2 linked regions of the Diaphorobacter ruginosibacter genome follow. The protein of the gene in region 2 interacts with the protein of the main gene of each other region in a pairwise test. Links are inferred from orthologs where the notes say so. Each region holds a gene or a part of one and is shown on either strand. Other genes may lie near its edges.

Region 1 (6,944 bases), 4.2 Mb from region 2 along the record:
TCATGGCGCGCTGCCCCGTGTGCCTCTATGCGGGCTCGCTCATTCCACGCGAGCTGCTGGCCCATTGCCCGCCGGGTGCGCGCATCGTGAACACTGCCTCCATGAGCCTGGAACAAATCATGGAAGAAATCTCCGCAGCCGAAGCGCGCGGAGAAGATGTGGCACGTCTGCATTCAGGCGACCTGTCTGTCTGGTCTGCCATGGGCGAGCAATTGCGGCGCCTGCGTGCGCTGGACATCGCCTACACCGTCACGCCGGGCGTACCGTCGTTTGCCGCAGCGGCGGCCACGCTCGGCGCGGAACTGACGCTGCCCGGCCTGTGCCAATCGGTGGTGCTCACACGCACATCGGGCCGCGCCACGGCCATGCCCGAGGGCGAGAACCTCGCGGCGTTCGCGGCCACCGGTGCCGTACTGGCCATTCACCTGTCCATCCACGTCGCCACGAAGGTGCAGGCCGAGCTGCTGCCGCACTACGGTGCGGACTGTCCCGCCGCCATCGTCTGGCGCGCCAGCTGGCCCGATGAAACAGTGGTGCGCACCACGGTGGGCGAGCTCGCGCAGGCGGTCGCCACGAGCATGGAGCGCACGGCCATCATCCTGGTGGGCCGCAGCATTTCCGCACAGGAGTTTGGAGAAAGCCGCCTCTACGCCGCCGACTACGACCGCCGCTACCGCCCTCTCGGCACCGAGCCGCGTTTTCCCGGCAACGGAGCGGCCGTGGACACCGCCACCGATCGCCCGTTACCCGAGGCGCAGGCATGAGCACCACACTGCCGCCCGTGGAACTGACGCTGATCGGCATCGGCACAGGCAACCCTGATCACCTCACGCGCCAGGCGATCAGCGCCATGAACGCTGCTGACCTGATCCTGCTGCCCCACAAGGGCGAGGACAAGGCCGAACTGGCTGCCCTGCGCCAATCGCTGTGCGATGCAGTACTGGCGCCCGGCACGGCGGTGCATATTGCCGGATTCGACATGCCAGTGCGCCGCAGCCAGGGCGACGACTATCTGGTGCAGGTGGATGAATGGCATGCTGCCATCACCATGCGCTGGCAGGCAGCCATGGCCGATGCGCTGGCACGGGGCGCCGTCGACCCGTCCCGGCGGAACGCCCTGCGCGTGGCCCTGCTGGTGTGGGGTGACCCCTCGCTCTACGACAGCACGCTGCGCATTGCCGCCCGCATGCAGCCCGCACCGGTGCGCATCACGGTGGTGGCCGGCATCACCTCCATGCAGGCCCTGACGGCGGCACATGCCATTCCCGTGAACGACATCGGCCAGCCCTTCGTGGTGACCACGGGCCGCCAGTTGCGCGAGCACGGCTGGCCTGCGGGCGTGGATACGCTCATGGTGATGCTCGACGGCCAATGCAGCTTCGCTGTGCTTCCATCCGACGTGGCGCACGACGTCCAGATCTGGTGGGGCGCCTATCTGGGCATGCCGCAGCAACTCCTGGACCATGGACCGCTTGCCGAAGTGGCGGAACGCATCGCTGCGACACGCGCCGCAGCGCGTGCGCGGCATGGCTGGATCATGGACATCTACCTGCTGCGCAGGTCGCCCGCTCACTCCACGTCGGGTTGCGCCTGAACCGGCAGCGCGATCGCAAATACAGCCCCAGGCCCCGGCTCAGCGGAATGCGCCGTCAAGGTGCCGCCATGCGCCTCCACAATGCGCCGCGCCAGTGCCAGTCCCAGGCCGATCCCGGAGATGCTCGATTCGGATACGCCACGCGTGAAAGGCTCGAACAACTCGCTCTCCGCCATCTGGACAGGCAGGCCAGGTCCGCTGTCGGCAATGCTCAGCACCAGTTGCTCCGCACCGTTCACCGTCGACTCGACACGCGCGGCGATGCGCAAAATGGTACCTTCAGGTGTATACCTGCAGGCATTGTCGAGCAGGTTCACAAGCACGCGCTCCATCATCGTCCCATCGATGCTGAGCAGCGGCAGATGCGCAGGCAGATCCGTGCGCACAGGATGGCCCGCAAGCCTGTCACGCAACTGCTGCAAGGCGCTTCCCACCAGCTCCTCGACCGGAATCCACTCGCGTTTAAGATGCACGCCGCCCTGCTGCATACGCGCCATGGCCAACAGATTCTCGACCAGCTGCTGCATGGACTGGGCCTGATTGCGCAACTGCACGAGCATCTCGTGCCCGGGGCCTTGCGGCACATGCGGCAAGGCTGCCTGCGCGGCCCCCAGGATGCTGGTCAGCGGCGTCCGCAGATCGTGCGAGACGGCAGACAAAAGCGTGTTGCGCATGCGCTCGCCCTCCATCACGATCTGTGTCTGCTGCGCCACCTCCACGAAATGCACGCGCTCCAGCGCCAGGGCGATCTGGCTGGCACAGGCCTCCAGCAGGCGCCGCTCCTCCGGCACGTCGAGCCGCGCGGGCGAGCGCATCTCCAGCGCCAGCACGCCGCGCCCCCGCACGGGCGCCTGCAGCGGAACATACAGCGCACTGGCCGCATGCAGCGTATCGGTGCCGCGCCCGGCCATCTGGCCATGCTCCATGCTCCAGCGCGCAAGGCTCACGTCGGGCGTGACCGCACTGCCTGCCACCAGTTGCAGCCGCTCTCCCGGATCAGGCAGCAGCAGCCCTGCACGCGCATCGAACACACCGGACACCGTGCCCAAGGCGATCTCCGCCACCTGCTCCTGCGTGAGCGCCCCCGACAGGTCGCGCGCCAGCCGGGCAAGTGCTCCCACGCGCCGCTCACGCTCGGCCGCCACATGCGCCTCGTGCCGCAGCCGCGCCATCAGCTGGCCGCACACCAGCGCCACACCCAGCATCAAGGCAAAGGTGAACAGGTACTGCGTGTCGGCAATGCTGAACGAGCCTCGCGGCTGCACGAAGAAGAAATCGAAACACAGAACGGCCAGCAGCGCGGCCCACGCGCCGGGCCCGCGTCCCCAGCGCAGCGCGCTCAGGATCACGGTCAGCAGGAACACCATCACCACATTCGCGGGATCGAACACCTGCAGCAGCATTTCCGCGAGCGCGGTGACGGCCAGGCAGGCCAGCGTGGCGCCCACATAGCCCCGCCAGCGCACCGGCTTACGCACCGGCAGCGGCTCGCGCGCCGGGTGCGCCTGGCCCGCATGGCCATTGGCGGCCCCTTGCCCACGCGTGGAGAGCACAAGAACGTCCAGGCTCGAATCGATCTCCGCCACGCGCTCCGGCAGGCTGCGCGCGAACCGGCGCAGCAGCGTCCAGGCGGAGCGCGCGCTCTGCGCCAGCACCAGATGGCTGGCATTGCGCTCCCGCGCGAAGTTCACCAGCGCCAGGGCCACGTCGTCACCGGGAATCGTGGCGGTTTCCGCTCCCAGCCGCACAGCAAGCGCCAGTGTCTTCAGCACCGCCGCCTGTGCGCTGCGCGGCCGGTGCTGCCGGTGGGGTGCATCGACATACACCACCAGCCAGTCGGCATCGAGCCGCCGGGCAAGCCGCGCCACCTGGCGCACCAGCGCATCGTCACCGGCACGTCCGCCCACTCCCACCAGGAGTCGCTCTCGCGTGGGCCAGACGTCGCCGATGGATCGCTCGCGCCGGTAGTCGCGCATGTCCTCGTCCACGCGATCCGCCGTCCTGCGAAGCGCCAGCTCGCGCAGCGCCAGCAGATTGCCGCGCCGGAAGAAATGCCTGGACGCGCGCTCCGCCTGCTCCAGGTGGTAGACCTTGCCCTCCTTGAGACGCCTCAGCAGCTCGTCGGGCGAGATGTCCACCATCACCACTTCATCGGCATCGTCGAAGATGTGGTCGGGCACCGTCTCGCGCACCCGGATGCCGACGATGCCGCCCACCACGTCGTTCAGGCTTTCAAGATGCTGCACATTGAGTGTGGTCCACACGTCGATGCCCGCATCGATCAGTTCCTCCACGTCCTGCCAGCGCTTGGCGTGGCGCGAGCCCGGCACATTGCTGTGCGCCAGTTCATCGAGCAGCAGCACGTCGGGGCGCCGCGCGAGCGCCGCGTCGAGGTCGAACTCCTTGAGCTGCCTGCCCTGGTAGACAACGTCCAGCAACGGCAGTTGCTGTAGCCCGTGCAATTGCTGCGCGGTCTCGGCCCGGCCATGGGTCTCGACCAGCCCCACCACGATGGAGCGCCCCGCCTGCGACTCGCGCTGCGCGGCACCCAGCATCGCGAAGGTCTTCCCGACACCGGCATTGGAGCCGAAGTAGATGCGCAGCTTCCCTCGATGCGCGCTCGCCTGCTCGGCCTGAAGCCGCGCGACGAGCGCGTCCGGATCGGGACGCAGGTCGTCTATCTCCTTGTCGATGTCGTTGGACGTACGGGGCATATCAGCGACAGCGTAGCATCAGACCATCCCGGCGCCCGCCAGCAGCATGTCGATCAGCTTGATGCCGACGAACGGCACGACCAACCCGCCCACGCCATAGATCAGCAGATTGCGGCGCAGCAGTGCCGCCGCGCCCACCGCACGGTACGGCACGCCGCGCAGCGCCAGGGGGATCAGCGCGATGATGATGAGCGCATTGAAGATCACGGCGCTCAGGATGGCCGATTCGGAACTGTGCAATCCCATCACATTGAGCGATGCGAGCTGCGGGTAGGTGCCCACGAAGGCCGCAGGGATGATCGCGAAGTACTTCGCCACGTCGTTGGCCACACTGAACGTGGTGAGCGCCCCGCGCGTCATCAGCATCTGCTTGCCGGTCTCCACCACCTCGATGAGCTTGGTGGGGTTGCTGTCCAGGTCCACCATGTTGCCGGCTTCCTTCGCCGCCTGCGTTCCACTGTTCATCGCGACGGCCACATCGGCCTGCGCGAGCGCTGGCGCATCGTTGGTGCCGTCACCCGTCATGGCCACCAGGCGACCCGCCGCCTGCTGCGAGCGGATGAGCTGCAGCTTGTCCTCGGGCCGCGCCTCGGCCAGGTAATCATCCACACCGGCCTCGGCCGCGATCGCTGCGGCGGTGAGCGGGTTGTCGCCCGTGATCATCACGGTCTTGATGCCCATCCGGCGCAGCTCGGCAAAGCGCTCGCGGATGCCATGCTTGACGATGTCCTTCAGCTCGATCACGCCCATCACACGCGCATTGTCGGCCACCACCAGCGGGGTGCTGCCGCGACGTGCGACCTCTTCGACGAGCTTCTGCACGTCGGGGGGAAACTGGCCGCCCAGTGCCTCCACATGCTTTCTCACCGCATCGGCGGCGCCCTTGCGCAGCGCACGCGGTCCGGTGGCGTCACGCATGTCCACGCCGCTCATGCGTGTCTGCGCGGTGAACGGAACGAAGGTGGCATTCAGGGCACTCAATTCACGCTCGCGCAGGCCATGCCGCTCCTTCGCGAGAACGACCACGCTGCGGCCTTCGGGTGTCTCGTCGGCAAGCGATGCCATCTGTGCAGCATCCGCCAGTTGTGCCGGTGAGATGCCGGAGGCCGGCAGGAAATCGCTGGCCTGGCGATTGCCGAGCGTGATGGTGCCGGTCTTGTCGAGCAGCAGCACGTCGACGTCCCCCGCAGCCTCGACGGCACGGCCCGACGTGGCGATCACGTTCGCCTGCATCATGCGGCTCATGCCTGCCACACCGATGGCCGACAGCAGGCCCCCGATCGTCGTGGGGATCAGGCACACCAGCAGCGCGATCAGCACCGTGAGGCCGACAACGGAGCCCGCTCCGGCCTGCTCCACGGCAAATGCCGAAAACGGCTTGAGCGTGACGATCACCATCATGAACACCAGCGTCAGTCCAACCAGCAGGATCGACAGCGCCAGTTCATTTGGCGTCTTCTGGCGCTTCGCCGACTCGACCATCGAGATCATGCGATCCAGGAAGGATTCGCCGGGATTCACCGTGACCTGCACCACAAGCCAGTCCGAGAGCACGCGCGTGCCGCCCGTCACCGAAGAAAAATCGCCGCCCGCCTCCCGGATCACCGGGGCGGATTCTCCCGTGATGGCGCTTTCATCGACCGATGCGACGCCTTCGAGCACCGTGCCATCGAGCGCGATGGTGTCTCCCGCCTCCACAAGGATCACGGCGCCCGCACGCAGTTCGTTGGCCTGAATCGGCGACCATTGCGCCCCAAAACGTGGCTTGGTGAGCAGCTTGGCCACGGTGTTGCGTTTCATGCCGCGCAGGCTCGCCGCCTGTGCCCGGCTGCGCCCCTCGGCCAGGGCTTCCGCGAAATTGGCGAACAGCACCGTGAACCACAGCCACAGCGCGATCGACAGGATGAAGCCCGCGGGTGCCTCCGCATTGCCGCGCAGCGCCTCGATCCAGAGCAGCGTGGTGATGACCGCGCCCAGGTAGACCACGAACATCACCGGATTGCGCCACTGCGCGCGCGGTGTGAGCTTGCGCAACGAATCCTCCAGCGCGCCGCGCACCAGTGACGGATCGAACAGCGGCAGCGGAACATCTTTTCTCGACATCTTGATCACTCCTTCACTCCCTTCACGGCCGGGCCACCCAGCGCATCGAGCGCAAGGTTCAGGGCCAGCACGTTCACGCGCGGCTCGCCCAGCAGCCACAGGTCACGCCTGTCCGTGTTGTTTTCCACCAGCCTCGCCACCACGTCCTGCGGCAACGTGCGCTCCTTCGCAACGCGTGCGGCCTGCAGCTTCGCGTTGGCTACGGAGATATGCGGGTCCAGGCCCGAGGCCGATGCCGTCACCGCATCCACCGGCACGGGGGCGTCCGCCGCCATGCCATTGAGCTGGCGATACGCCGCAACGCGTTCAGCCACGGCATCCGCCAGCGCCTTGCTGGTCGATCCCTGGTTGCTGGCGGCCGACAGCGCCGCGTTGTAGGGGGCGCTGATCGTCGCCCCCTCATTCTTGGGATCGGGCGCCGAAGTGACGCTGGGACGGCCTTGAAAATACTTTGCCGACGTGAACGACTGCCCCAGCAGCTCCGAGCCCACCACCCGGCCGTCCTGCCGTATCAGGCTGCCCTCTGCCGCATG
Region 2 (6,338 bases):
CCTTCGCGCAGACCCACTGGCGGCTGTTGAGCGTGGGAGAGAATGCCGTGACGCCCGTGGCTCCGGCGGCAGAAGGCGCGGTTCCGGCCTTCCTCCAGTTCCAGCCGGCGGCAGGGAAATTCCCCGCAGGCGAATCGCAGGGCGATTTCGTCGGTTCGGGCGGCTGCAACCGATTTCTTGGAACCTACAGGGTGCAGGGCAAGTCGCTGCGGCTGCAACTGACCCGAACGTCGATCCGCCTGTGCCTGGATGGCGGAGGCGATGAGCCTGCATTCCTGAGCGCCCTCGCCGAAGCGCGGTCTTTCGTGCAGCGCGGACGCGAACTGGAATTGCAGGATGAGGATGATAAGCCTATTTTGCAGTTGCGTGCGCAGGAGGGGGCATGGCGGGGTTCGAGCCCTATGAGCCGCCGAACTCGCCGCAGTGATTGGGTTGCTGGCTGGTTCAGTTTCTGCTCTGTCCTCAAAAAGACCTCCGCAACAAAAAACCGCCCCGGCCATGCAGCGCGGAGCGGTAGTTCGTCGGAGGTATCTGGCGACCGGACCGGTCAGGCGGTCAAACGTTCCAGCGCTTCACGGTACTTGGCAGCGGTCTTGTCCACCACTTCGCGGGGCAGGCGCGGCGCCGGTGCCGTCTTGTCCCATGGCTTGCCGTTGATGCGCACGGACTCGAGCCAGTCACGCACGAATTGCTTGTCGTAGCTGGGCGGATTGGCGCCGGCCTTGAGCGCCTCCTCGTAGCCTTCGACAGGCCAGTAGCGCGAGCTGTCGGGCGTGAGCACCTCGTCCATCAGCACCAGCTCGCCCTCGGGCGTCAGGCCGAATTCGAACTTGGTGTCGGCAATGATCATGCCCTTCTGCAGGGCGATGGCGGCGGCCTTCTCGTACAGCTCGATGCTCACGTCGCGGATGCGCGTGGCCAGTTCCTCGCCCACGATCTCCACGGTGCGCTCGAATGTGATGTTCTCGTCGTGCTCGCCGGCCGCGGCCTTGGCTGCCGGGGTGTAGATCGACTGGGGCAGCTTGGCTGCGTTGGTCAGGCCCTCGGGCAGCGGCACGCCGCAGACCGAGCGCGATTCCTGGTATTCCTTCCAGCCGCTGCCGGCCAGGTAGCCGCGCACCACGGCTTCCACTGGAATGGGCTTGAGGCGCTTGACGAGCATGGAGCGGCCGGTGACCTGGGGCACTTCGGAGGGTGTCACCACGCTCTCGGGTGCGTCGCCGGTCAGGTGGTTGGGCACCACGCCCTGCAGCTTGTCGAACCAGAACAGCGCCATCTGCGTGAGCAGTTCGCCCTTGCCGGGGATGGGCTCGCCCATGATCACGTCAAAGGCCGACAGGCGGTCGGAGGCCACCATCAGGATGCGATCGTCGCCCACTGCATAGTTGTCGCGCACCTTGCCGCGCGCGAGCAGCGGCAGCGAGGTCAGGGCGGATGTATGCAGAGCGGAAGAGCTAGGCTGGGTCATTGCGGTTTTCAGGCAAACACAAAAGGAAAATCCCGCCGGGCACGCTGGGCCAACGTGCTGTGCCGGGTTGGGACGGGACGTGAGGGATGATTTTACGCCTTGCGCTGCAGGAGTCCGGTTTGCGGGAGGAGGCGGCTCGCGGGGCGGGCGGTGCAAGGTACCACCCCGGACAACTTGGCATTGTGACCGTTTTTTTGCAGCTTGGCATCTGTAACAGGTAACCCGGGTATCCCGGCAGGACACGCGTTGATTTTCACCATCGCGGCGCGCATAGTGAAGCCAACATGAATGCATTCAAGTTCGGCTGTCCCGCCCCCTGATTGCCAGGGAGCAGGGCGATTTCAACCCGTGCGTCACAGGAGACGTTTTATGAACTTGACGATTAGCGGACATCATCTTGAGGTGACCCCCGCGTTGCGCAGCTACGTGACTTCCAAGCTGGAACGCATTACACGGCACTTCGATCAGGTGGTTGATGTCAAGGTGCTGCTGACAGTCGAAAACCAGAAGGAAAAGGACAAGCGGCAGCGAGCGGAATGCAATGTCAGAGTGAAAGGCAGCGATCTTTTTGCGGAATGCGCCCATTTCGACCTGTATGCGGCAGTGGATGAGCTGATCGACAAGCTCGATCGCAAGGTGATGAAGTACAAACAGCGTCTTCAGGATCATCAGCCGGCGGTGCGCCGGGCGACGGCGGAGTTCGCTGTGGCAGCCTCGGCGGCCTGAGCGACAAAAGCCCCGCAAACGCCCTCGAACCACGTATCGCGCGCGACTGATACATAATGCAACCCCATTTATCAGTCGCGCCCACTTCTCTTTATTTCGAGGGTTGGATACGCAACCGCCTTCCAAGGCGGTTTTTTGTTGCTTATAGTAAGTCCTTTAGGGTTTACGCTTGACGCGCATAATTGCCATCATGAATCGTCTTGCTTCCATACTGCCTCCGGCCCAGGTTCTGGTTGGTGTCGACGCCACCAGCAAGAAGCGGGCCTTCGAAGAGGCGGGTTTGCTGTTCGAGAGCCAGCACGGTTTGTCCCGTGCACTGATCACCGACAGCCTCTTCGCCCGAGAACGCCTGGGATCCACGGGGCTTGGACACGGCGTGGCCATTCCCCATGGGCGCATCAAGGGCTTGAAATCGCCCATGGCTGCGGTGTTCCAGCTGGCCCACCCCATCGGTTTCGACGCACCGGACGAGCAGCCGGTCTCATTGCTGATCTTCCTGTTGGTCCCCGAAGCGGCCACGCAGAAGCACCTGGAAATTCTCTCGGAAATCGCCGAATTGCTGAGCGACAGCGCGCTGCGCGAACGCATCAAGACCTGCTCGGACGCGACGGAACTGCACGGCCTGATCGCCGACTGGCGATCGGCGCAAGCGGCCTGATTTCCCTTCCGTGCGCCGGCTCCGGCGCCAGCCGCCGGGTTCCGAGCAAGCCGGGCGGTCCTGATTCCCTAACAAACCAGTCAGGAATAGCGTGAAACCCAATCTTGTCAGTGCCGACGTCCTGTTCGAAGAGTTTCGCAGTTCCCTGAAGCTGGTCTGGGTCGCCGGCCTCGGCGCATCGGCCCGTCGCTTCGACGAAGAGGCGGTGCGTGCGGCCCGCTCGGGCGCCGACCTGGTGGGCTATCTCAACTACATCCACCCCTTCCGTGCCCAGGTCATGGGGGAGCGGGAAATCCGCTACCTTTGCAACGGCACCGAAGACGACTGCAAGCGCCGGGTCGCGCGCATTCTCACGCTCGAGCCGCCCGTGCTGATTCTTGCAGACGACCAGACGGCGCCTGATGCGCTGCTGTCGCTGTGCGAGCGTGCACAGATCCCGCTGTTCGCCACGCATGAGTCGTCGGCCTTCGTGATCGATGTGGTGCGTGCCTATCTCTCCAAGCACTTCGCCACGCGCACCACGCTGCACGGCGTGTTCATGGACATCCTGGGCATGGGCGTGCTGATCACCGGCGAGTCGGGGCTGGGCAAGAGCGAGCTGGGCCTCGAGTTGATCTCGCGCGGCAATGGCCTGGTGGCCGATGATGCGGTCGATCTGTACCGCATCAACCAGACCACGGTCGAGGGCAAGTGCCCCGACCTGCTGCAGAACCTGCTGGAGGTGCGCGGCATCGGCCTGCTCGATATCCGCGCGATCTTCGGCGAGGCGGCGGTGCGCCGCAAGATGCGCCTGAAGCTCATCGTGCACCTGGTGCGCAAGGAAACGCTGGAGCGCGACTACGAGCGCATGCCCTATCAGCCGCTGACCCAGGACGTGCTGGGTGTTCCGGTTCTGAAAGTAGTGATTCAGGTGGTTGCGGGCCGAAACATCGCCGTGCTGGTCGAGGCCGCCGTACGCAACACCATATTGCAACTGCGCGGCATTGATACCTACCAGGAGTTCGTGGAGCGCCACCGCAAGGCCATGGCCAGCGGCGTCCAGCCCTGATCCTGGCCGTCAACGTATTCCAGGCGAGCAACAAAAAAGCGAAGCAGGTGCTTCGCTTTTGTCTTTGGGAGGGAGCCGTTGCCGGTCCCCTGTTCCTTTTGGCGCTCGTGCAGGTTCAACGCCCGGCGTTGGCGCGCTTGGCGCAATCCGAACACTGGCCGTACAGCGACATCGAGTGATCCTGGATCACCCAGCCCTTCTGCTTGGCGATGAGGTTCTGGCGCTTCTCGATCTCCGCGTCGTAGAACTCCTCGACCTTGCCGCAACCGGTGCAGACGAAATGGTCGTGGTGCTGGCCTTCGTTGAGTTCGTAGACGGCCTTGCCGCTTTCGAAATTGCTGCGCAGCAGGATGCCGGCCTGCTCGAATTGCGTGAGCACGCGGTAAACGGTTGCAAGGCCGATGTCGGAACGTTCTTCCAGCAATACGCGGAAAACGTCTTCGGCCGTCATGTGGCGCTGCTGCCCTTTCTGGAAGATGTCGAGGATCTTCAGGCGGGGAAGCGTTGCCTTGAGGCCGGTGCTTTTCAGTTCGTCGATATTCGTCATGACAAGGTCTTTCGTTTGCCTAAGGCGCGTTAAGGCCCGGGGGATTCCAGCCGCTACAATGGGCTGATCATATCCCTATGGCTTTAACCATGTTCGCTCCCGCCCGTTACGGCGTCCGTTGTGGCGCAATCGTTTTGCTCAGTGCCGGGCTGGCCGCTTGCGGTAGCTTTGACAGCGCAAGCCATCGTCTGGCCAGCGCCATCACACCATACAAGATCGATGTTGTGCAAGGAAATTTCGTCTCCAGGGAACAGGTCGAGGCGCTCAAGCCCGGCATGGGCCGCCAGCAGGTCAAGGAGATCCTTGGCACGCCCCTGGTCACGCCGCTCTTCCACAATGATCGCTGGGAATACGTCTTCACGCTCAAGCGTCCCGGCATCGAGCAGCAGACCCGCAAGCTGACCGTGTTCTTCAAGGATGACGTGCTCGATCGCTACGAAGGCGACGAGATGCCGACCGAGGCCGATTTCGTTTCTTCGCTGGCATCCAAGGCCTCGAAGAACAAGGTGCCGAACCTGGAAGCCACGGAAGACCAGCTCAAGCGCTACGCGCCCAAGCCCGATGCACCCGTCTCCGTGGTCGACAATCCCGGCAACGAGGCTCCATCGGCACCGCTGCCCGCCAGCTACCCGCCGCTGGAAGCGCGCAAGTAATCCGGCAGAGCCAGCAGGGCAGGCCGCAACGGCAACCTTTTTCGGGCAATCTTTTCCCCGCTCCTGCCAGGCAGGCGGCACGCATCGGAAGGCCACGGGCCTGCAGCCGGCCGCCCGGGGCGGGAGCAACGACAAAAAGACAGACTATCCATGACCGCTCCTTCACATTCCCGTCGCCGCGTTGCCGTGGCTGGTGCTTCCGGCCGAATGGGCCGCATGCTGATCGAGGCCATCCGCCAGAGTGACGACTGCGTGCTGGCGGGGGCCCTCGACGTTGCGAGCAGCCCGGCCGTCGGCACGGACGCCACGGCGTTCCTTGGCCATGCGAGCGGCGTGCAGATCACGGCCGACCTGCATGCGGGGCTGAAGAACGTGGACGTACTGATCGATTTCACGCGCCCCGAAGGCACGATGAGCCACCTGGCGGTCTGCGAGGAGCTCGGGGTGCAGATGGTGATCGGCACCACCGGCCTCAGCGAAGCCCAGAAGGCCCGCCTCTCCGAAGGCGCCGCGAAGATCAGCATCGTGTTCGCCCCCAACATGAGCGTGGGTGTGAACGTGGCGCTCAAGCTGCTGGAGATGGCCGCCCGTGCAATGAACGACGATGGCTACGACATCGAGATCATCGAGGCCCACCACAAGCACAAGATCGATGCCCCCTCGGGCACGGCGCTCAAGATGGGCGAGGTGATCGCCAGGGCGCAGGGAACGCATCTCGCAGATCGCGCGGTGTATGAGCGCTATGGCGAAACCGGCGCGCGCAAGGCCGGAACCATCGGCTTTGCCACCGTGCGTGGCGGCGACATCGTGGGCGACCACACGGTCCTGTTCTGCAGCGAAGGCGAACGCATCGAGATCGCGCACAAGTCCTCGAGCCGCGCCGGCTACGTCCGCGGCAGCCTGCGTGCCGTCGGCTATCTGGCGGACAAGAAGAACGGCATGTTCGACATGTTCGACGTGCTCAAGCTCAACGACTGATCCACACAGACGGAGCGCACCATGAACGGACTGGCGTGGTTGCGACAAGGGGACGCCGTGACGCAGATCACGGCCGTGTTGCTGCTGGCCATGTCGGTGGCCAGCTGGATCGTCATCTTCTGGAAGGCGTGGCTCATGCGCCGCGCCCATGTAGACGTTCCGCGCTGCACGCAAGCCGTCTGGCAGGCGCCCACGCTCGCAGCCGCGAGCGAACGACTCCTCCCCTGGGATCGTGAAGGCCTGGTGCGGCCAATGGTGGA

The links.
Region 1: the proteins of H9K76_RS22080 (region 2) and H9K76_RS03115 interact in binary tests that used the Escherichia coli proteins (3 or more experiments, as listed by UniProt). The link is inferred for Diaphorobacter ruginosibacter from one-to-one orthologs.

The regions. Positions count from the first base shown.
Region 1 is NZ_CP060714.1:655,117-662,060, reverse strand. The notes cover bases 1,370-4,684. They hold H9K76_RS03115 (sensor histidine kinase), read right to left. Parts: upstream 4,309-4,684; coding sequence 1,570-4,308; downstream 1,370-1,569. Other genes in these bases: kdpB (potassium-transporting ATPase subunit KdpB), read right to left, coding at 4,327-4,684; cobF (precorrin-6A synthase (deacetylating)), read left to right, coding at 1,370-1,594. Outside these bases: cobM (precorrin-4 C(11)-methyltransferase), read left to right, coding at 1-764; more of cobF, read left to right, coding at 761-1,369; more of kdpB, read right to left, coding at 4,685-6,411; potassium-transporting ATPase subunit KdpC, read right to left, coding at 6,417-6,944. UniProt on the Escherichia coli protein: Member of the two-component regulatory system KdpD/KdpE involved in the regulation of the kdp operon. KdpD may function as a membrane-associated protein kinase that phosphorylates KdpE in response to environmental signals.
Region 2 is NZ_CP060714.1:4,903,306-4,909,643, forward strand. The notes cover bases 1,410-4,118. They hold H9K76_RS22080 (PTS sugar transporter subunit IIA), read left to right. Parts: upstream 1,410-2,384; coding sequence 2,385-2,852; downstream 2,853-4,118. Other genes in these bases: H9K76_RS23545 (phosphoribosylaminoimidazolesuccinocarboxamide synthase), read right to left, coding at 1,410-1,468; hpf (ribosome hibernation-promoting factor, HPF/YfiA family), read left to right, coding at 1,838-2,194; hprK (HPr(Ser) kinase/phosphatase), read left to right, coding at 2,944-3,900; fur (ferric iron uptake transcriptional regulator), read right to left, coding at 4,016-4,118. Outside these bases: more of H9K76_RS23545, read right to left, coding at 548-1,409; more of fur, read right to left, coding at 4,119-4,447; H9K76_RS22095 (outer membrane protein assembly factor BamE), read left to right, coding at 4,525-5,100; dapB (4-hydroxy-tetrahydrodipicolinate reductase), read left to right, coding at 5,251-6,078; H9K76_RS22105 (MotA/TolQ/ExbB proton channel family protein), read left to right, coding at 6,100-6,338. UniProt on the Escherichia coli protein: Seems to have a role in regulating nitrogen assimilation.